2 regions of the Corallincola platygyrae genome follow, and region 2 is predicted to be linked to the other one. Evidence: predicted binding sites of a transcription regulator. Region 2 holds the regulator's gene; the other holds the start of a gene.

Region 1 (11,763 bases), on a different contig from region 2:
GAGGCTTTCACCATCGTAGACCCGCATTTTCGAGTAGATGCTGGAGTTTTCTGGGTCCTGCAGGCGAGACAACACGCTGAATCTTGCTAGTATATCCAGTGTGCCAGGCGCACAAGGCGCGCCGACCAATTCCGAGTGCTCTAGCAGCTTGTCATAAATTCGAATCTCTTCTGAGACTCTCAGGCAATAAGGCACTTTGACAATGTAAACACGGTCGAGGAACGCCTCATTGTTCTTATTGTTTCGGAAGCTCTGCCACTCAGATTCATTGGAGTGAGCGAGAATGATACCGCGATACGGCAATGCCGACAGACCCTCTGTCGGGTTGTAATTTCCTTCCTGAGTCGCCGTCAGCAACGGATGCAGCACCTTGATGGGTGCTTTAAACATCTCGACAAACTCCATCAGCCCCTGGTTTGCTCGGCACAGGGCGCCAGAGTAGCTATAGGCATCAGGGTCGTCCTGAGAGAAGTGCTCCAACTGGCGAATGTCCACTTTGCCCACCAGTGAACTGATGTCCTGATTGTTCTCATCCCCTGGTTCAGTTTTGGCGACGGCAATTTGGTCGAGTATCGAGGGAAATACTTTAACCACTTTAAACTCGGTGATATCACCGCCAAACTCGCGCAACCGCTTTGCAGCCCAGGGAGACATGATGCTTCCTAGGTAACGCTTAGGGATGCCATAATCTTTTTCGAGAATGTCGCCATCTTCAGCAGCGTCAAACAGACAAAACGGGTGGTCGTTGACCGGGCTACGCTGGCCTTTGACCGAGAGAGTATAGATGGGAACATGTTGCATCAGCTGCTTCAGCTTTTCCGCCAGAGATGACTTACCACCACCTACGGGACCAAGCAGGTAAAGGATCTGCTTTTGTTCCTCAAGCCCTTGGGCTGAGTGTTTCAGATACGCCACTATCTGCTCAATGGAATCTTCCATTCCATAAAACTCTTTGAATGCCGGGTACCGGGCGATAACGCGGTTAGAAAATATCCGGGACAATACGGCGTGCTGAGAGGTATCAACCATCTCAGGTTCACCGATTGCGATAAGCAGGCGTTCAGCAGCGGATGCGTACGCGCTACGGTCTTTCTTACACAGCTCGAGGAACTCTTTTAGAGAGTATTCCTCTTCCTGTGTAGCCTCATAGCGTTGTTGATAATGCTCGAAGATCCCCATTGGAAAATCCCCCCTAGAATACACGCACAAGTTACCTGGCTACTCAGGTTAGGAACCAAGCCCATACATATATAGAGTAGTCTCTGACTGATTTACTTGCGGAAAAGGTGAAAATTCTCGAAGAAATTTTGTAAAGCGGATAACAAAACGCCCCGCTAATGCGAGGCGTTTTGTGAGCTGGCGTGAATTTGTGATTAAGCGAAGTTGCTTGTCACGAATTCCCAGTTTACCAGCGCCCAGAATGCTTTCATGTAGTCAGGGCGCAGGTTGCGATAGTCGATGTAGTAAGCGTGCTCCCACAGGTCCACGGTCATCAGAGGTGTTACACCTTCTTCAGTCAGTGGTGTCGCTGCGTTTGAGGTGTTGACGATGTCCAGGCTGCCGTCAGCCTTTTTCACCAGCCAGGTCCAGCTAGAGCCAAAGTTGTTGATTGCGCTGTCAGTGAACTTAGCTTTGAAGTCCTCGAAAGAACCAAAAGCTGCGGTAATGGCTTCAGCCAGTGCGCCGCTAGGCTCGCCGCCGCCATTTGGGCTCAGGCAGTGCCAGTAGAAGGTGTGGTTCCAGATCTGGGCAGCATTGTTGAAAACGCCACCTGAAGAAGACTTCACTACCTCTTCAAGGCTCTTGCCTTCAAACTCGGTGCCTTCAACCAGGCCGTTCAGCTTAACGACATAGGTGTTGTGATGCTTGCCGTAGTGGTATTCCAGTGTCTCGGCAGAGATGTGCGGTTCCAGCGCGTCTTTCGCATACGGCAGAGCAGGAAGTTCAAATGCCATCTGTTCTTATCTCCATTTTTCAGAGCCTTTCGCAGGCTCTTAAGGGGTTGGGAATCAAAAAAGGGTTTCTTTTCTTTGCTGTGTGTTTACGTTTTTGGCTCAGCCACCTATATCTGTTGCTTAGCCTCACTACTTACGTAGATTGTTTGTTGTTCTTAAACGCATTTTCAGTGAACAAAGTTCATACAGCAAAGAAAAACAACCTCTAAGCATTCTACTGAGTTATTGGAAAGTGTGAAGTAGGTACGCAAAAAATTATCTCAGCGCAAAGAAAGCCCATAAAAATTGTGTGCTGAAATTTCGTGATCAACCCCGTACAATGGGCCCAATTGCAGATTTAGTTATTATCAGAGAGAGACCATGGAAACGATCGAACGTATTAAGAAACAGATCGCCGAGAACCCAATTCTTCTGTACATGAAAGGCTCACCTAAGTTGCCAAGCTGTGGCTTTTCTTCTCAGGCTGCACAGGTGGTGATGTCATGTGGCGAAAAGTTTGCCTACGTTGATATCCTGCAGAACCCGGAAATTCGTGCTGAATTGCCAAAGTATGCAAACTGGCCAACGTTTCCACAGCTCTGGATTGACGGTGAGCTGATTGGCGGTTGCGACATTATGGTTGAGATGTTCCAGAAAGGTGAGCTTCAACCTCTGGTCAAAGAGACCGCAGATAAATATCGTACCGAAGAACCAGAAGCTTAATAAGCGACTTGTTCGAAGATAAAAAAACCGGCGTAAGCCGGTTTTTTTATCTGTTCGGATTGGCATTAGTTGCTGTTAAACCAATCCCAAATCCCAAGTGAGTGGTCAGGAAATAGATCGATGCCTGCCGCAGATTTCAGTAGATAAAGCCCCAGCAGACCAATCAGCAATCCGACACAGACAAACCCTGTGAGCATAGCGGCAGATATCAGGTTGTGAATTCGCTTTTGGCCTGGTGTCAGGTGCCTGCGGTTTCGGCCAAACAGCATCACATAGTAGTAACGGTGTCGCCAACCACGGAATGAGCCGCGCACATCAACGGCATGTTCGCCCCAGCCGCGAGAGCCCACGGCAACCTTCAGGTGCATTAGCTGCTCTTCTGTGAAACTCTCCTGAACAGAGTGAGGCATGCGTTCAAATAGTCGAAGGATGACAGGATCATCTATCAAAGAGCCTGCTGTTTTCGATTCTCTATTTTTCATTGATTCCATTCTCTACTGCTTAATACATCTATGGAAACCATTGGCTTAAAGAACCATGGCCGCCAACCAACCAAATGCTAAGAGCGGTAGGTTGTAATGGATAAAGGTAGGAACCACGGTATCCCATATGTGGTCGTGTTGGCCGTCAACATTTAACCCTGAGGTTGGTCCTAGCGTTGAATCTGATGCCGGTGAACCTGCATCTCCAAGTGCTGCCGCTGTGCCTACCAATGCGATGGTTGCTGGCACTGAGAAACCAAGCGAGATAGCCAGCGGCACATACAGCGTAGCAATCACTGGAATTGTCGAGAATGATGAACCGATGCCCATAGTAATCAACAACCCAATCACCAGCATGGTGATGGCGGCCAGAGCCTTGTTCTCGCCCATATGCCCCGAAACTACGGCTATCAGACTATCGACATCACCTGTGGTTTTCATAACGGCGGCAAAACCAGCGGCGCTGATCATGATAAAGCCGATCATGCCCATCATTCTCACCCCTTGGGTAAACAGGGCGTGGGTTTGAGTTAACTTAATACTTTGACCGATCCAAAGCACAATCAGGCCAGTCAGCGAACCAATAACAATAGATTCGGTGTACAGCTGAATGCCCAAAGCACAAACAATTGCAGCCAATGGAGCCCAGAGCTGGCGCTCTTCTTCACCGCTTGATTCAGGCTCGACAGCTTTGATTGCCGCTTCATCATAGTGGCGCTGTTTGCGGTAAGTGAAAAAGGCGAGGGCAAGTCCCACAAACATGCCGCAAGCAGGGATTAACATCGCCGGAGCAACGTCCGCAGCCTGAACCTCCAAACCATTGGTATTCAAGTTTGTCAGCAGAATCTCATTTAAGAATATTCCGCCAAAGCCAACGGGTAGCAGCATGTATGGGGTCGTCAGGCCAAAGGTGATAACACATGCGACCAGTCTGCGGTCTAACTTCAATTCGCTCATTAGGTGCAACAATGGGGGCACCAAAATAGGAATAAACGCAATATGCACGGGGATCAGGTTTTGGCTGGAGACAGATACTGCAAGCAAGGCAAACAGCAGCAGGTGCTTGGCCCAGGCTTTTTGTCTCTCATCATTGCCACCACCAAGCCTTTTTATGACGTGTTCGGCTAAATAGTCGGTGATACCGCTATTTGAGAGGGCCGCAGCAAATGCACCTAACATGGCGTAACTAAGTGCGATGCTGGCGCCATTGCCTAGGCCGCCATTAAAAGCGGTTAATGTATCTGTAAGTGATAATCCACCAATAACCCCGCCGGCCAGCGCACTGATCACAAGCGCTATAACTACGTTTACACGTAGCAAGCTCAATCCGAGCACGAGCAGTACAGAGATAACGACTGCATTCATTGAAAAATCCAACTGTTAGCTAAGCTGTATATTGTGCGCAAGCCGCAAACTCTATGCCAGTGGAATTTGGCTTGGAGTTGACTATGTTTGGTGTCAGGATTGGTTAATAAGGAAGCGGTCAGCACGAATATCTGACTGAAATGCTTGGTTACTCGCAAGTGGATCCTTATACTCTTGCATCTGATCGGAACTGATAACAAACTCGTAGGTCGGAAGACCTAACTCATTAAATAAAATGGAGAAGCGACATGAGTGTACTCGTAGGCCGCCCAGCCCCTGATTTTACTGCTCCTGCAGTCCTGGCAAATGGTGACATTGTTGATGCGTTCAATCTGAAAGAAGCAATCAGCGGTAAGCCAGCGGTTATTTTCTTCTACCCACTGGACTTCACTTTTGTGTGCCCGTCAGAGCTGTTGGCATTCGATCACCGTATGGCTGAGTTCGAAAAACGTGGTGTTGAGGTTATCGGTGTTTCTATCGACTCTCACTTCACTCACAACGCATGGCGCAACACACCGGTAGATCAAGGCGGTATCGGTCCGGTTAAATACCCACTGGTTGCTGACATCACTCACTCTATCTGTCAGGCGTATGACGTTGAGCACCCAGAAGCGGGCGTTGCGTTCCGCGGCTCTTTCCTGATCGACAAAGAAGGCCTGGTTCGTCATCAGGTAGTTAACGATCTGCCTCTGGGCCGTAACGTAGACGAAATGCTGCGTATGGTTGATGCGCTGCAGTTCCACGAAGAGCACGGCGAAGTTTGTCCTGCTGGTTGGACTGATGGTGACAAAGGTATGGATGCAAGCCCTGAAGGCGTTGCAGCTTACCTGTCTGAGAATGCTGACAAGCTGTAAATCAGTATTTGAAATAAAAAAGGCTGCCTATTGGCAGCCTTTTTTATTCAGATTCTCTGGTCACTATCAGCCGTTGTCTTTCTCTTCTTCATCGACATCCACTACTGGCCAGCCTCCAAGGGTTTGTAGCTTATTGACGATGGCGCAGAATAGCTCCGCTGTGCGCAAGGTATCGTACGCCGCGCTGTGAGCCTGCTCATTATCAAAGTCGATACCTGCCGCTTTACAGGCTTTTTGCAAAACAGTTTGACCGTAGGCGATACCCGCTGCGGTGGCCGTGTCAAAGGTGGCAAAGGGATGAAACGGATTGCGTTTAATATTGGCTCGCGCCACAGCCGCATTTAGAAACGCATTGTCAAAAGCTGCGTTGTGAGCGACAACTATTGAGCGATGGCACTCTGCCGCTTTTTGCTGTTTGCGAACCATTTTGAAGACTTCTCTCAGTGCTTCGCCTTCGCTAATAGCTTCTCTGGCCGGGTCATCCGGATCAATACCGATAAAGGCCAATGAGCTTGGCTCAAGGTTGGCTCCTTCAAACGGCTTAACGTTGAAGTGTATCTGTTGATCAGGAGTGAGGAATCCTTCGTCATCCATTTTCAGAGTGACGGCCGCAATCTCAAGCAGTGCATCTGTATCGGCGTTAAAACCACCCGTTTCAACATCGATAACAACGGGAAAATAACCTCTGAAACGTTGCTTAAGGGCGCGTTTAACGGAATCACTCATTGGACAAATCACTACTTCTGTTAAGCCAGTTAAGCGGGGCATTATCCCAGACCGTGGTCGTAATACCAGCGGATATTGTTTTGCTCTGCTTTGTATTAGAAAACACAGATAGCGCTAAAGATTTGAGCGGTGCGGCCGATATCGGGTTAGTATCCTGTATGTACGGTAATGCATTAGGTCTGATATGAAAGTAAAGCTGTCTCTATTGGCAATCGGTTTGATGCTGAGCAATACCGCGTCTGCTGGGCTTCGCACCTATGCGGCCGGTCTTGAAGATAGCCAGTGGACTCTTGCGTCAGATACGCGTTTGGAGTGTCGACTGGAGCACAAAGTACCAAATTACGGTCAGGTGAAATTCAGTAGTCGGGCGAGCAAGCTCAATAATCTTGGGTTTGAGATGGATATGCGTCTGACCTCAGATCAGCACACTCCTGTCGAATTGCAGTCGGTTGCACCTAACTGGAAGCCAGGTCTGCCTTCTCAGCGCATTGGAGAAACCACACTCTATCGTCAATTTGATGGTTATGTGGATCAGAATGGCGCCTGGGTCATGCTGCATGAACTTGAGAAAGGGATGCAGCCCACGCTTTATTACAGCGACTGGCATCAGCGCAGGGACAAGGTTGCGGTTGGGCTTTCCTCAGTGAACTTTCGCCAGCAGTATTACAAGTTTCTAAGTTGCGTCGACCAGTTACTGCCATTTGGTTTTGAAGATATTGCTTACACTGTCCTCAACTACAAGAGCAATTCCGACCAACTCAACAAAGAATCTCAGCGCAAACTGGACATGATCGGTGAGTACTTGAAACTAGCGCCTGCGGTTGAGCTGGTGCTGGTGGACGCCTATACCGATAGTTACGGTGGCCGCTGGCATAACGAACAGTTGTCGATAAAGCGTGCTAAGTCGGTGAAAACCTATCTGGCTAAACAAGGGCTGGATGAGAGTCGGATAAAGACCGAGGGACATGGTGAGAAGCGGCATATAGCAACCAATGACACTGTTATCGGTCGCGATAAGAACCGCCGTGTGGTCATCCGTATGAGTCGCTAGCTTCTACTGAGAGTTCGATCTAATAAAAAGCCCCGATATCGGGGCTTTTTGCTGAGTGAAAGGTTACTTCTTCTCTTCCATCAGGGTCATCACTTTGCCGTCGCGAAGAATATTGATTACCAGAGGGTCACCTTCCTTCATCACCAGCATGTTTTCCCGGACTTTAAACAATGCTTCCTGATTTCTGATCTCGATTCCATTGATAGCCAGAATCACATCACCGCCTAACAGTATGGTTCTACCCAGTACCTTTACCGGTAAACGGCCCGGCTGAAGCCCGATGAGATCCGTTGGCGAGAAGGGTACAACCTGCTGAACCAGCGCGCCGTAGCCCTGGGGAATATTCAGCACTTTGGCCAGCTCTGGCGTAAGAGGGAGCGCGGTAAGGCCGGCATAGGGCAGGGTGCCTTCTTCGATGATCTCTTTTACAGTCTGACTTGCGACCGCAAAACCCAGACCTTCAAATCCACCACTCTGGCTTAGAATTCGACTGACGATGCCAACCACTTCGCCGCGCATGTTGAACATAGGGCCGCCGGAGTTACCCTTGTTGATGGCTGCATCGGTTTGAATAAACAGCGGGGTAATATCCCGAGAGACTTTTTCTGGGCCAGAATGACGGCCGCTAACGTAGCCAACTGACAAGCTATGGCTAACCCCGTAAGGCGCACCTATCACCATAATACGTTCGCCCGTACGCAAGGCTTTTGAGTCACCCAGTTTTACTGGTGTGATCCCCTCAGGCACCTTATCTAGCTTGAGCATTGCTAAATCCGCACTGTGTTCCATCCATAGGATTTTGGCGAAGCTGATCTCGCCATTCTGAAACAGAACTTTGACTTCTGTGGCGGTATCCACCACATGGGCTGCGGTAAGGACTTTACCTGACTCTGAAATCAATACACCGGATCCCAGCCCTTTAGAACTGGTACGGTTACCCGTGGTTTCCGTTTTAATCGCTTTGACGTGCAGCTCAACGACGCTGTTATTAACGCGAGCGAAAACATCGGCAACGTCACTGTTGCCCGCATTGCTTGCACATGCGGTCAACATCAATGCAATAAGCAGGGTGCCAGGCAGTGCTTTAATCGAAGCTAACATTCTGTCCATTAACGCTTTTTCCTTGTACTAATTCAGTGATTATTGGCCAAGCCCCTGGCCAGCAAACTTCTTGTTGATCAGCTCTATCTTGTAACCATCTGGATCTTCAACAAATGCGATTTCTGTGGTGCCGCCCTTTACCGGGCCTGGTTCGCGAGTGATGTTGCCGCCAGCTGTACGGATTTTTTCGCAGGCGGCATAAATATCGTCGACTTCAATGGCGACGTGACCATAGGCATTCCCAAGATCATAACTATCTGTGCCCCAGTTATAGGTAAGTTCGAGCACGGCTTCTGATTTTTCGTCGCCGTAACCGACAAATGCCAGGGTGTATTTGTACTCAGGATTGTCCGATTTTCTCAGCAGGGTCATGTCCAGAATATCGGTATAAAAATCGATTGATCGTTGTAAATCGCCAACACGAAGCATGGTATGAAGAATGCGCATGGGAAACTCCTGAGCCTGGTAAAAAACAGTGGCATATCACCGGGGTGGTGTATTACTGGAATGTTAAATAATGGTAGCAAGGATAACCTAATTCATATGGTGCGGCGAAATAAATACTAAGATCTTCCAGTCTGAAATCTGGTAATTAGTGGTAAGGTTGTCATCCCCCAGTTACTTAACTTTGCTCTAATTTTCTGAAGGTTAAACCCCGGCGTTCATAAATTTGAAATGTTACCGGCGTACATTCTTGTCTCTCCTAATAGCGTTTGTTCGAAGTAACAGGGTGGTGGAAGTGGACAGACAAGACGCCGATAGTTTTTCACAGAACGATAACCGAAATATAAAGCGTGAATTGAAAGAGCAGCTCAATTCACTTCAGCAGGCCGCGCAGCAGGAATTCGATATTGAGATCTCCGCTTCTCAAATGCTGCAGGACAAGGCCTACTTCCAGCTCGTCATCAATGAGTTAAGTGCGCTTGAGCATGACGAGATCTCAGGCATCATCGCAGAGATTAAGCAGTTGGCTGCAGATTTGAGGAAACGGCCCGACTCTGCGCCTGTAACGGCACCTGCTGCGCCGATTCAGGCCGCTGCCGTACCTCAAAAAAGTGATGATAACCAATCGAAACTGCTGATTTATGCGGTACTCGGTATGTCTGTCGTACTGCTTGCCGTTGTCATCTACTTGATGCTGATGCCGAAAACGGTCACAGCGCCAGCGACGTCTGTAGCGCCCCCTACCGTTGCTGCTACCGCGCCAGTGCAAACATCTGCACCTGCTGCAACGGCTGAGCCTAAAGGACTCACTCTGCCAGTGAGCAACCCTGTGGTGGCGTTTCGCCTTCATGGCTCCAATACCATTGGTGAAAAACTGGCGCCCGCGCTGCTTGAAGCGTACCTGAAGACTATCGGCGTAACAGAGTTTTATTGGAAGAAGGGGGCAGTCGCGGTTGAGCGTGAACTCCAGTATATCCAGGACGGAAAAGTGTTCGCCATTGAGTTGCACGCCCATGGCTCAAGCACAGGATTTAAAGGACTGAAATCAGGGAAAGCGGATATGGGCATGTCTTCGCGCCCAGTTAAACCAACCGAAATTGAAGACCTTAAAGCGGCTATCGGCGACTTAAGCAAGGTCGGCAACGAACATATCATCGGTCTTGATGGTTTGGCCGTTATCGTTAACCAGAATAACTCTATCAGTAGTTTGGACAGTGCCACGCTGGCACGGATCTTTGCTGGAGAGATCAGTAACTGGAAGCAGGTTGGCGGCGCTGATATGCCAATCAAGCTGTTTGCTCGCGACAGCAAATCAGGTACCTGGGATACGTTCAAAAACCTGGTGCTGAAGAAATATGGTAAGAAACTAGCTGAGGGCGCAACGCGGCTGGAGTCAAGCTCTGAGCTTTCGACAGGTGTTTCTGCCGATGAAGGCGCTATTGGCTTTATTGGTCTGAACTATGTGGGTCACTCGAAAGCGATCTCAATATCTGAAGGTCAAGACACTGCCGCTATTTTCCCAACACGCTTTACCGTGGGTACGGAAGACTACGCTTTGTCTCGCCGCCTGTTTTTCTACACGCCCACCACTGCATCAAACTTGATTAAAGATTTCGCCAGCTTCGCCATTTCGCGCAAGGGGCAGGATATTGTTGAAGAGATTGGTTTGATCTCTCAGAACATCAAGGTGGAGAAGGTATACGCCGCCTCTGATGCACCGGCTAAGTACAATCAGTACACCGAAAAGGGACAGCGTTTGTCGCTTAACTTCCGCTTCAATCATGGCGACAAAGAGCTCGACAACAAGGGTAAGCGAGACCTTGAACGTCTGATTAGCTACATGGAGAAGAACGCTGGCCGCCGCGTGGTATTGATGGGCTTTGCTGACAGCGTCGGTAAAGCAGATCGCAACCGCTGGTTGTCACTGAATCGTGCCCGTGTCGTTGAGCGCGAGTTGGTTTCCCGCGGTATCAACGTGCTGGAAGTGGAAGCGTTCGGCGAGGCATTGCCTGTCGCTAACAATAATAGTGAGGCGGGCAGGGCACGCAACAGACGTGTTGAGGTTTGGGTTCTTTAACATTTTCCATGGGCGTCTATTCAGATAGGTGCCCGTTTTCATTTTGAAGTTTAATTTCGCCAGCCAGGAGACGTTATGTTTGATGTATTTCGCAACCGAGCAAATGTAACCGCGGTGTTCGGGCTCTATTCTCTCGTAGAAGCTGTGCGCGTGAAGAAGAACATAGATATCGCTTTGAGCGAGTTGAAATTGCCTTCTCAAGCGGTATTGGATCAAATGATGGCCGAAGGCCTTTCGGTCGATGAGTTTAATGTTGGTGCCAGCGATGAGGTTGAAAACTCTGTAGCTGATGCATCTTCTGATGTGGTGTTACGAAAGCATCTGCACGCTGCATTTCTGGATATTGAGGCACTTCGCGAAGCGTTTTCAGGCTTCTCGATGACGCAGGGCGTTAAGCTGCGCCAGTTGTTTGAAGAGTGCAGTCCGTCGCTGCGCTTACCTTCTGATTCGCTGATGTCGATGATGGAAGGAGAAGGGTTGTCAATGCAGGAGCTGGGCATCATTGATGAGCAGAAGCTGAAAGCAAAAGCGAGTGGTATTGCTCAGAAACTGGCTGCTCACAAGCCTGCTGACGAGGACGACAAAGTGGCGAAAGCCAAAGCGGCGCTAGGTCAGGCGCTCGCGCCCAATGGTAGCGAAAAGAACAAGCTGGATGATATCAAGGCGCGTTTGAGCGGGGCGCTTCAGAGTAAACCTCAGCAACAAGATACTCAGAACGATACCGTACCAGTAGATGACGGGGAGGCGGAGCAGGTGGGTTCTCCTTCGTTAATCCCGTTTCCAGCGCGCAATGTCGGCTAGCTGAAACGCTAAGACGCAGAGGTCAGTTAACCCCTGCGTCTTGGTATTCTTCGATTGGGCTAAATCTCGGTTTTCTCTTTAAACTCGCAGAGGTCTTCAATTATGCAGCTGCCGCAGCGCGGCTTACGGGCCACGCAGGTGTAACGCCCATGAAGTATCAGCCAATGATGTACGTCCACTTTAAACTCTTTTGGCACGACCTTCA
Region 2 (11,763 bases):
GCCATCATTGGGCATTGGTTTGGTGGTGGCTATTTTCCAGGCCGCTACATCCATTAATGAACAGACCCTGAGTTTCCTGCCACGTCTGATCGTGACCTTGCTTACATTGATGTTTCTTGCCAACTGGTTGGTGCGGGTATTGATGGACTTCACCATCAATATGATTAAAGAGATCCCCATGGTCATCGGCTGATGGAATTTCCAATGAACATCATCATGGAATCAATGGCCGCATACATATGGCCATTGTTTCGCATCACTTCCATGTTGATGGTGATGGTTGCCTTCGGCACGCAAAATGTACCTACCCCCATCCGTTTGGGCCTATCGATAGCTATCACTATTGCCGTTGCTCCTGCGCTACCTGCGCCCCCGCCCATTGATATGTTCTCTATTCAGGGCGCTTTGGTCACCATGCATCAGGTGTTAATCGGTACGCTGACTGGCTTCATCTCGATATTGGTGCTGCACACCTTTGTTGTGGCGGGACAGGTTGTGGGTATGCAGACCAGTTTGGGTTTTGCGTCTTTGGTGGATCCTAACAATGGGCAGTCGGTTCCTGTTATCGGTCAGTTTTATCTGATGTTGGCTACGCTGCTGTTTTTTGCCATTGATGGCCACCTTCTGATGATCCGCATTATCGTTGAGAGTTTTCACACCATGCCAGTGGGGCCAGAAGGTATCTCGCTGCCAAAATTTGAAGCCGTGGCGCGCTGGGGAGGTTGGATGTTTGCCGGCGGATTAGCGTTGGGGCTCAGTGCTTTAGTTGCTTTGCTGCTGATTAACTTCTCCTTTGGTGTGATGACCAGAGCCGCGCCGCAGTTAAACATTTTCACTATCGGTTTCCCGGTGACCATGTTGTCAGGTTTGCTGATTATCTGGTTGACCCTCGGGAATTTCGTCAGTCATTTTGAAGCACAGTGGTATAGAGGCGTAGAGCTTATGTGCCAGGTGCTCAATGATGCTTGTTAGCTTAGGAGCGAAAGCAGATGGCTGAAGATAGCGATCAGGAACGTACAGAAGACCCCACACCCCGACGATTACAACAGGCGCGGGAGAAGGGGCAGGTTGCGCGTTCGAAAGAGCTGAACACCGCTGCCGTACTTCTGGCATCGGCGTTCGGCATGCTGATTTTTGGTCAGTCGTTGGCGGAAACCCTGGCCAAGGTAATGAAGCGCATGTTCACGTTGAATTATGATGAGGCACATGACGTTAATCAGATGATGAGCGCCTGGCCTGATGTGCTGGTTCAACTGATCTTCCCAATGGGCGGATTTATCGCGCTACTATTTGTTGCCACCTTCGCCGGCACTATTTTGATGGGCGGATTGACCTTCAGTGCTGAGGCGATGGCACCGAAGCTTAACAAGATGTCGCCCTTTAAAGGCTTCAAACGTATGTTTGGGGTTCAGGCTTTAGTTGAGCTACTTAAAGCCTTGGCCAAGTTTGTCTTTATCGCTCTGTTTGCCTATCTGCTGCTCTCATTCAAATTCGAAGAAATATTGCATATCAGCATTGAGGACTTCCCCGGCAACATTGCCCATGCCGTGCAGATGCTGTTGTTGATGTTCATTATCCTCTGTCTGTCGTTGCTGTTTATTGTGGCGATTGACGTGCCATTTCAGATCTGGAATCACACCAAGCAACTGCGGATGACCAAGCAGGAAGTGCGGGATGAGATGAAGGATGTGGAGGGTAAACCGGAAGTCAAAGGCCGTATTCGCCAGATGCAGCGTGAAATGGCACAGCGGCGGATGATGGCGGAAGTGCCCAAAGCTGATGTAGTGGTGACCAACCCCACCCATTATTCAGTGGCAATAAAATATGATGTAGATGGGCCCAGCGCCCCGCGTGTGATCGCCAAGGGTAATGATGAAGTGGCGATGAAAATAAGAGAAATTGCCCGTGAAAAAGAGGTGCCTATTATGGTTGCGCCTCCGCTTGCCCGCGCCATCTATTACACCACCAAACTGGATAAAGAGATCCCTGAGGGCCTGTTCCTTGCTGTGGCGCAGGTGCTGGCTTACGTCTATCAGATGGAACAGTTCAAGAAAGGTACTGGCAAACGCCCGACGCCACTGCCGAATGAGCTGCCGATCCCGGATGAACTGAAACACTAATCCCACCTCTGCTTTTTCTATGCATAGCTTGGCCTGACTATTGCAGTGACGACCCTATAGTCAATTTTGTGTCGCATTAGCTATGGATTTAAGAGCCACTCTCGGCAGTCTAGATTTTCAACGTGTTCGCCAAATCCAAGGGATTGGTGCTCCCATCATCGTACTGGCTACGCTGGCGATGGTGGTGCTGCCAATGCCCCCGCTATTGTTGGACATGCTGTTCTCATTCAATATCGCGCTGGCGCTGGTCGTATTGCTGGTGACGGTATATACCCTGCGCCCACTTGAATTCGCCGCTTTTCCTACCGTGTTGCTGGTTGCAACGTTATTGCGTTTGGCACTGAACGTTGCCTCTACACGTGTGGTATTGCTGCGAGGCCACGAAGGCCCAGATGCGGCCGGTAGCGTGATTGAAGCTTTTGGCTCGGTAGTGATCGGCGGTAACTATGCCGTTGGTTTGGTGGTGTTTGCCATTCTGGTAATTATCAACTTTGTGGTTGTCACAAAGGGTGCCGGGCGTATCTCGGAAGTTAGCGCACGTTTTACCTTGGACGCGATGCCGGGCAAACAGATGGCCATTGACGCTGATCTGAATGCCGGTCTTATCAGTCAAGACCAGGCGCGAACCCGTCGCGATGATATCGCCAGGGAAGCCGACTTCTACGGCTCTATGGATGGTGCCAGTAAGTTTGTAAAAGGGGATGCTGTCGCTGGCATCCTGATCTTGTTCATTAACGTCATCGGTGGCTTCATCATTGGTATGGTGCAGCACGATCTGGGCTTTGGTGAAGCGTTACAGATTTATACCCTGCTCACCATTGGTGATGGCCTGGTTGCTCAGATCCCGGGCCTGCTATTGTCTATCGGCGCGGCGATTATGGTTACTCGCCAAAGTGCATCAGCCGACATGGGCCAACAGGTTATCTCTCAGATGTTTGATAACCCGAAGGCGCTCATTATCTCTGCTGCTGTTCTGTTCTTGATGGGGATCGTCCCAGGTATGCCGCATTTTGCATTTCTTGCCTTAGCTGCAGCGGCTGGTGGTGTTGCTTATGCTATGCATCGTAAGCGTATTGCTGCGGAGAAGGCTGCTGCTGAAGCCGCTGCCAATGCACCGACGCCAGAACAGCAAGCTGCCGCAGCGCCACCGAAGGAGCTTGGCTGGGATGATGTGCGTCCAGTCGATGTGATTGGGCTGGAAGTAGGCTACCGCTTGATCCCGCTGGTGGATAAAGGGCAGGGCGGTGAACTGCTGAACCGGATTAAAGGCGTGCGCCGTAAGCTCAGTCAAGAGTTGGGTTTCTTAGTACCCGCAGTGCACATTCGCGACAACCTGGACCTACCACCTAATACCTATCGTGTATCACTCATGGGGGTTTCAGTGGGCGAGGCGGAAATCCGTCACGACTGTGAACTGGCTATTAACCCTGGGCAGGTGTTTGGCCGTGTCGATGGTGTTGATACCACTGACCCCGCCTTTGGACTGGAAGCGACCTGGATCAGCCCTGATCAGCGTGAACACGCACAAACGCTGGGTTATACCGTCGTTGATGCCGCAACCGTGGTAGCCACTCACTTGTCTCAAGTGCTGACTAACAATGCCAGCAGCCTACTGGGCCACGAAGAGGTTCAGAACCTGCTAGATATTCTGTCGAAGAACAATCCAAAACTGGTTGAAGGCTTGGTGCCTGAAATGCTGCCTTTGGGGCACATTGCCAAAGTGCTCCAGAATCTTCTCAATGAAGGTGTACCGATCAGAGATATGCGAAGTATTGCTCAGACTCTCAAGGAATATGCGCTTAAGAGTCAAGATCCTGACGTGCTTACAGCAGCATGCCGAATCTCTCTTCGCCGCATGATCTGTCAGGAAATCAATGGGATAGACGAAGAAATGCCAGTTATCACATTGGCGCCAGAGTTGGAACAGATGTTGCACCAGTCTATGCAAGCCGCCGGAAATGAGGGCGCAGGTATTGAACCTGGACTCGCCGAGCGGATGCAAGCAGCACTGACTGAGTCAGCGCAACAGCAAGAGCTAGCAGGCCAGCCTGCGATATTGCTGACATCGGGAATACTGAGAGCCACATTGGCCAAGTTTGTGAAAAACACCATTCCTAGCTTGCGGGTACTGTCGTACCAGGAGATACCGGACGACAAGCAGATAAAAATTATCTCGTCTATCGGGCAGTAATAGAAGCCCTGCAACGGAGAGAAGGACATGAAGATTAAGCGTTTTTTTGCCAAAGATATGCGTACAGCACTGAATGAAGTAAAAGCCACCCTGGGTGCTGATGCTGTCATCATGTCCAATAAAAAAGTCACTGGTGGCGTCGAGATCGTGGCGGCGATTGACCAGGATACAGGTGCCAAGAAACCGGCACCGGCAAAACGCCCTGCAGCAGAAGAAGCGGTACCGTCATTTGACAGCCTGCGTAACAAGCTCAGCCAGGTGGCGCGTCAACAACCACCTAAGCCAATCGCTGAAGCAAAGATTCACCGAACTATGCCAGATAACGCATCACAAGACGAAGACCAGATCGCTGATTCGCTACAGGCATTGCTTGCTCGTCAAAACAAACCTGACACCCATTCAGCTGCCAAGCCTGCTAAGGCTCCTCGTCCAATTGGTGCCTCAGCTAAGCGTCCATTGCAGCCCCAAAACACCCCCTCTCATGCGGGTGAATCTCAGTGGGGGGGCCTGAAGCAACCTTCTCATAGCCGTGGGCAGAATAGTGAGATGGAACAACTCAAGGCTGAGATGACTCAGATGCGCAAACTACTGGAGCATCAGTTATCAGGATTGATGTGGCAGGAAGTAGAGCGTCGCGAGCCGATGCGTGCCATGCTGGTTTCTCAGCTTAAAAAGATGGGATTTGCAGACGATCTGGCGGATCAGGTTGCATGTTACATTCCAGACGAAATGGAAGCGCACGAAGCGTGGCCAAAAGTTCAGAACCTGATAGCCGACCAATTGATCACCAACAACGACGCGATTATGCGCGAGGGTGGTGTGGTTGCGCTACTTGGGCCTACTGGCGTAGGCAAAACCACGACCATTGCAAAGATCGCAGCACGCTATGCGATGCAATATGGCGTTGACCAGGTTGCCTTGGTGACCACGGATACCTATCGAATTGGTGCTCATGAGCAGTTGGCAACCTATGGCAAGATCCTCGGCTGCCCGGTAAAAGTGGCTAAAGATGCCGAAGAATTGGCGCAGACACTACATCAGCTTCGCAATCGTTCGTTAGTACTGATTGATACCGCAGGCATGGGCCAGCGAGATACGCGTCTGACTGAACAGCTGCAAACGCTAATGGATGGCAGCGAACATGAAATCAAAAACTATTTGGTGCTTTCCGCTACATCTCAGCGTCAGGTTCTTCAGGAAGCGGTATCTCATTTCCGTCGCATCCCGCTTGCTGGTTGCATTTTCACCAAACTTGATGAATGTTTGAGTTTGGGCGAAATTCTGAGTGTCACAATTCAAAACGCCTTACCTATCGGGTATCTTACTGACGGACAACGAGTCCCCGAAGATATTCAGGTCGCAGATCCACGCTATCTTGTGACGAGGGCGACAGAGCTGATGGAAAGTACCAGCCAAGAGGAAGGTTACCTCTGGACAACTGATACATTCAGTGAGATCAATTCAGAATTATATGACTAACATGTTTTCCGACCAGGCGAGTGGTTTAAGAAAAATGAATCGCGCTCAGATGGTAAAAGTAATCGCTGTCACCGGAGGTAAAGGTGGCGTAGGTAAAACCAACGTATCTATTAATACGGCTGTAGCGATGGCCGAGCAGGGAAAACGTGTACTTGTTTTAGACGCTGACCTTGGGTTAGCGAACGTAGACGTAATGTTAGGTCTACGTGTTGAACATAACTTGTCTCACGTTTTGTCTGGTGAAGTTGAGCTGGAAGATATCCTGCTCGAAGGCCCTAAGGGCATCAAGATTGTGCCCGCTTCGTCAGGCACCCAGTCTATGGTTGAGCTGTCTCAAACTGAGCACGCAGGATTGATTCGTGCGTTCAGTGAATTGAGAACCCAGTTCGACGTTCTTCTTGTTGATACCGCGGCAGGTATTTCAGAAATGGTGCTGAGCTTTGCTCGTGCCGCGCAAGATGTGATGGTTGTCGTGTGTGACGAACCAACCTCTATCACTGACGCATACGCATTAATTAAATTATTGAGCCGTGAGCATGGTGTTTTTCGCTTTAAGATCGTGGCAAACATGGTGCGCTCTCTGCGAGAAGGGCAAGAATTATTTGCTAAGCTTACCCGGGTAACCGACCGATTCTTAGATGTGGCGCTGGAGCTGGTTGCTACCGTGCCTTTTGATGAAAATGTAAGAAAGGCGGTTCGTAAGCAGCAGGTTGTTGCAGATGCGTTTCCTAAATCTGCAGCGTCCATTGCGTTCAGAACTTTAGCGGCCAAGGCTGTTAATTGGCCAATACCGTCTCAGCCAACTGGTCACCTGGAGTTCTTTATCGAACAACTGCTGCAGAACCCTGAAACAATCGAAGAATAGTTGCGTGAATAAAGCGGCTGCCTATATAGCAGAACAACGTCAGACCATCGTTGAACAGCACGCTGGATTGGTCAAGCGAATTGCGCATCACCTGAAAGGGCGGTTGCCCGCCAGTGTTCAACTGGATGACCTCATTCAATCCGGCATGATCGGCCTGCTGGAAGCAAGCAAGAATTATGATGGTTCAAAAGGCGCGAGCTTCGAAACCTTTGCTGGTATTCGAATCCGAGGCGCCATGCTGGACGAAATCAGGAAGGGCGATTGGGCACCAAGATCTGTCCATCGCAACAGCCGAAAAGTCGCAGAAGCGATCGCAGATCTCGAACAGCAACTTGGACGTGATGCAACGGACACAGAAATCGCGCAAAAACTTGATATCACGGTACAGGACTACCATCATATCCTTAATGAAGTAAGTACTGGAAAGATCATAGGCTTAGAAGACCTCGGCGTTTCCGAGGATGTGATAAGCGGAGATCAAGATTCGGCACGGAGCCTACCTTTTGAAGGCATAGAATCTGAGCGCTTCCAAGCAGCCTTAGTGACCGCCATCAAAAGCTTGCCAGAGCGGGAAGCGCTGGTGTTATCGCTCTACTATGATGAAGAGCTAAATCTGCGAGAGATCGGGGAAGTGCTGGGTGTGAGCGAGTCTCGCGTCAGCCAGATCCATTCGCAGTCGATGCATCGGCTTAAAGCCAGATTGAACAATTGGACTAACTGACCCTGAGGGTCAATAACGTACCACGGTAAAGCTCACTGGAGGGCGTCTTGGATACAAGCATGAAGATTCTCATTGTTGATGATTTTTCGACGATGAGACGTATCATCAAGAATTTGTTGCGGGATCTTGGCTTCAACAATACTCATGAAGCTGATGATGGCAGTACCGCACTGCCTATGTTGCAAGGTGGTGACTTTGATTTTGTTGTTACCGATTGGAACATGCCAGGAATGCAGGGGATCGATCTGTTGCGCGCTATTCGTGCGGATGACAAACTGAAAAGTTTGCCTGTACTGATGGTGACAGCAGAAGCGAAGAAAGAGCAGATTGTTGCAGCCGCCCAGGCTGGCGTAAATGGTTACATTGTTAAGCCATTCACCGCCGCGACCCTGAAAGAGAAGCTCGACAAAGTCTTTGAGCGTCTCGGTTAAGAGACTGACGAGGGGAGCTTCATGGCTGATTCAAATCTGCCAAGCCTTACGCTTGAGCAGGCTCGTGCACTGGTATCGCATCTAGAAAGCGGCGAAGAAGACAAAGCACAGCAGTTGCTGGCCTCTTCTCACCCGGCTTTTTCCAGTGACTTATTTTCTGAAGTCGGTAAGTTGACACGTCAACTTCACGACGCATTGCAAGATTTTCAATTAGATCCTCGTTTAGGAACACTCGCAACCGAAGACATGCCTGACGCACAGCAGCGTCTGAACTATGTACTTGAAAAGACGGAAGATGCAGCAAATCGCACCATGGATGCGGTTGACGCAAGTCTGCCTATTGCGGACCGTCTAAATAGCGAGCTGGGCACCCTGATGCCAGCCTGGAAATCATTGATGGAGCGACAGATTGAACTGGGTCAGTTCAAAGAGTTGTGCCATAGCCTTAATGATTTCCTGACTTCTGCCGAAAAGGATTCAGAGGTGCTAAGAGAAAGGTTAACTGAAGTGCTAATGGCCCAGGATTTTCAGGACCTTACAGGACAAGTTATTCGTCGGGTTATCGAATTGGTTAGAGAGGTGGAAGACAATCTCATCCATCTGTTGACGGTATTCGGAGCACCTGAGAAGGCCGATGATAGCCAAGAAAAAACCGCCATCACTGCCGAAGGACCTATCGTTGATGCGGAACAAAGAGAGGACGTAGTCTCCAACCAGGATGACGTAGACGACCTCCTATCAAGTCTCGGATTTTAAGGGGAAAGGCGCCCATGGGGTTTGAAGTTGATGAGGACATCCTCCAGGACTTCCTGGTAGAAGCCGCAGAAATTCTTGAACAGCTGCAAGAGCAGTTGGTTGATTTGGAAAACAACCCAGAAGATGCTGATCTGTTGAACGCCATCTTCCGTGGTTTCCACACCGTAAAAGGTGGAGCCGGTTTCCTTTCATTGGCGGAACTTGTTGATGCTTGTCACGGTGCTGAAAACGTTTTTGACGTTTTGCGCCAGGGTAAGCGCCAGGTAACGCCAGAGCTGATGGATGTGATCCTGCAGGCGTTGGACAGTGTCAATGAGATGTTTGCCCAGGTTCAAGCCCGTGAGGAGTTAACCCCAGCAGACCCCGAGTTACTTGAAGAGCTTCATCGCCTCAGCGAGCCGGAAGGTGAAGAGTCGGCAGCTGAACCTGAGCCTGCAGTTGAAGAAACTGTCGACCCCGAAGTTGTGGAGGCTGAGCAGCACCGCGCAGAAGGCAGCATAGACGAGATCTCAGAGGATGAGTTCGAAGCGCTGTTGGATGAGCTGCACGGTCCAGGTGGTGGCCCAACGACTGATAGTGCTGCTCCTGCCGCATCAGATGATGGGGATATCACCGACGACGAATTCGAGGCTCTGCTCGATCAACTGCATGGCAAGGGCCAACATGGTGGTGCGCCTGCAGCGCCCGCTGCTCCGGCTAAATCTGCTGAGCAACCCGCAGCAGCTGCAGGCAGTGACGAAGAAATTTCAGACGATGAATTTGAAGCGCTGTTAGACCAATTGCATGGCCAGGGCAAAGGCCCTGCAGCAGGCGCTCAGGCAAAAGCCGCTGCGCCGGCAGCCCCAGCCGCCAAACCTGCTGCGCCTAAACCAGAGCCAGCAAAAGCAGAAACGCCCAAACCAAAAGCAGCGCCAGCAGCCAAGCCTGCGGCGAAGGAAAAACCGAAAGCGCCAGCTAAAGCAGCGGCAAAAGCACCAGCTAAACCGTCTGCACCACAGGCGGAAACCACCGTACGTGTTGATACAGCCCGACTTGACCAGATCATGAATATGGTGGGTGAGCTGGTATTGGTACGTAACCGATTGGTTAGCCTCGTGGGAGCGAGCCGTGACGATGAGGAATTGTCCAAAGCGGTTGCGAATCTGGATGTGGTCACCGCTGACCTCCAGGGCGGCGTCATGAAGACGCGAATGCAGCCGATCAAGAAAGTGTTCGGTCGCTTCCCTCGCGTCGTTCGTGATTTGGCTCGTAGCCTTAAGAAAGAGATCAGCTTGGTTCTTGAGGGTGAAGAAACCGACCTGGACAAAAACCTGGTTGAAGCTCTGGCAGATCCCTTGGTGCATTTGGTTCGAAACTCCGTAGACCACGGTATCGAAATGCCAGATGTACGTGAGGCCGCGGGCAAGCCTCGCTGCGGTACAGTTAAACTGACCGCGTCTCAGGAAGGTGATCATATCCTGCTTACCATCGAAGATGATGGTGCAGGTATGGATCCAGAGAAACTGAAGCAGATTGCTATATCTCGAGGTGTGCTAGATGAGGACAGCGCTGCGCGCATGTCTGACAACGAAGCATACAACCTGATTTTTGCGCCTGGATTTTCAACCAAGGTAGAGATTTCTGATATTTCTGGTCGTGGTGTGGGTATGGATGTGGTGAAAACCAAGATCACCCAACTCAACGGCTCTGTTCATATCGACTCCATGCGCGGAAAAGGTACAACCCTTGAGATTAAAGTCCCGTTGACGCTGGCGATCTTGCCTACCTTGATGGTCGTCATTGGCAAACAGACATTTGCTCTGCCTTTGGCGGCGGTAAATGAGATCTTCCACCTGGATTTGACCAAGACCAATGTGGTCGATGGTCAGCTAACCATCATCGTTCGAAGTAAAGCGATACCGCTATTTTATTTGGATGAATGGTTGCTGGTGGGTGGTGAGCCAAATCAGCAACGTTCAGGTAATGGCCACGTGGTCATCGTACAGCAGGGCACACAGCAGATCGGCTTCGTTGTCGACTCTCTGATTGGCCAGGAAGAGGTCGTAATCAAGCCACTGGGTGCCATGCTTCACGGTACACCAGGTATGGCAGGTGCAACCATCACGAGTGATGGTGGTATCGCCCTCATTCTTGACGTTCCCAGCATGCTTAAGCATTACGCCAGAAGATAAGTTTGATGCGCCGTGGCATTCCTAAATAACGGCGCAAACAGTGAGTGAGTATTAATGGCCATTAAAGTACTGGTTGTCGACGACTCCAGTTTTTTCCGTCGCAGAGTGAGTGAAATTCTCGAGAAAGATCGGGGATTGCAGGTTGTCGGTAGTGCGAATAATGGCAAGGAAGCGATTGCTCAGGTCAAAAAGCTAAAGCCTGACGTGATTACCATGGATATTGAAATGCCTGTGATGGATGGTATTTCAGCGGTGAAAGCCATTATGGCTGAAGATCCCACACCTATTCTGATGTTTTCATCATTAACGCAGGAAGGGGCAAAAGCCACCTTAGATGCGCTTGATGCGGGCGCAATGGACTTCTTACCGAAGAAGTTTGAGGATATCGCTAAAGACAGGGATGAAGCGGCGCATTTGCTGCAATCTCGAGTTACCGCATTAGGTAGAAGAAGAGCGGTTCGTCGCGCAGCGCCAGCTGCCGCACCGACTCGACCAACAGCGACTCGTCCTTTAGCCAACCGCCTCAGTTCAGCATCTGCTACAGCTGCTAAGCCGACCGAATCGAAGAGAACCGCGCCGATCCGGAAAAGTGGCAAGCGCTATAAGCTGGTTGCTATCGGAACCTCCACCGGAGGACCTGTCGCACTGCAAACCATCCTAACCAAGATCCCTGCGAATTTTCCGCATCCGATTGTTTTAATTCAGCATATGCCAGCCACCTTCACGGGTGCTTTTGCCCAGCGCCTGAACTCGCTTTGCAAGATTAAGGTCTCTGAGGCAAAAGACGGCGACATGCTGCGTCCGGGGCATGCCTATCTGGCACCCGGTGGTAAGCAAATGCTGGTGGATGGTCGCGATTCAGCTGCCAGGGTTCGAATTATCGATGGCGGTGATAAGGTCAATTATAAGCCTTGTGTAGACGTCACCTTTGCTGCTTGTGCCAAGGTATTTGGTGGTGATGTCCTTGCCGCCGTGCTCACTGGTATGGGCGCAGATGGTCGTGATGGCGCCCGTTTGCTCAAACAGAAG

What was found. The regulator FliA, encoded in region 2, starts transcription of late flagellar genes. The targets are predictions, from matches to a motif close to CTAAAGNTNNNNNNNNNNNNGCCGATA.
Region 1: the regulator FliA is predicted to act here: its motif matches at 6,199-6,225, upstream of ABEA14_RS00160 (flagellar protein MotY).

Annotation. Positions count from the first base shown of each region.
Region 1 covers NZ_BAABLI010000003.1:21,654-33,416, forward strand. Annotated here, with positions in the region: gene ABEA14_RS00125 (PrkA family serine protein kinase) at 1-1,179, opposite strand, end outside; gene sodB (superoxide dismutase [Fe]) at 1,374-1,955, opposite strand; gene ABEA14_RS00135 (Grx4 family monothiol glutaredoxin) at 2,316-2,657, shown strand; gene ABEA14_RS00140 (3-phosphoshikimate 1-carboxyvinyltransferase) at 2,723-3,148, opposite strand; gene ABEA14_RS00145 (Na+/H+ antiporter family protein) at 3,185-4,504, opposite strand; gene ABEA14_RS00150 (peroxiredoxin) at 4,753-5,358, shown strand; gene rnt (ribonuclease T) at 5,425-6,084, opposite strand; gene ABEA14_RS00160 (flagellar protein MotY) at 6,269-7,135, shown strand; gene ABEA14_RS00165 (S1C family serine protease) at 7,199-8,245, opposite strand; gene gloA (lactoylglutathione lyase) at 8,276-8,683, opposite strand; gene ABEA14_RS00175 (substrate-binding domain-containing protein) at 8,976-10,757, shown strand; gene ABEA14_RS00180 (hypothetical protein) at 10,833-11,558, shown strand; gene nth (endonuclease III) at 11,618-11,763, opposite strand, start outside.
Region 2 covers NZ_BAABLI010000004.1:371,576-383,338, forward strand. Annotated here, with positions in the region: gene fliQ (flagellar biosynthesis protein FliQ) at 1-193, shown strand, start outside; gene fliR (flagellar biosynthetic protein FliR) at 193-972, shown strand; gene flhB (flagellar biosynthesis protein FlhB) at 990-2,120, shown strand; gene flhA (flagellar biosynthesis protein FlhA) at 2,203-4,311, shown strand; gene flhF (flagellar biosynthesis GTPase FlhF) at 4,339-5,790, shown strand; gene ABEA14_RS02335 (MinD/ParA family protein) at 5,783-6,655, shown strand; gene ABEA14_RS02340 (RNA polymerase sigma factor FliA) at 6,660-7,376, shown strand; gene cheY (chemotaxis response regulator CheY) at 7,424-7,807, shown strand; gene ABEA14_RS02350 (protein phosphatase CheZ) at 7,829-8,563, shown strand; gene ABEA14_RS02355 (chemotaxis protein CheA) at 8,578-10,734, shown strand; gene ABEA14_RS02360 (protein-glutamate methylesterase/protein-glutamine glutaminase) at 10,789-11,763, shown strand, end outside.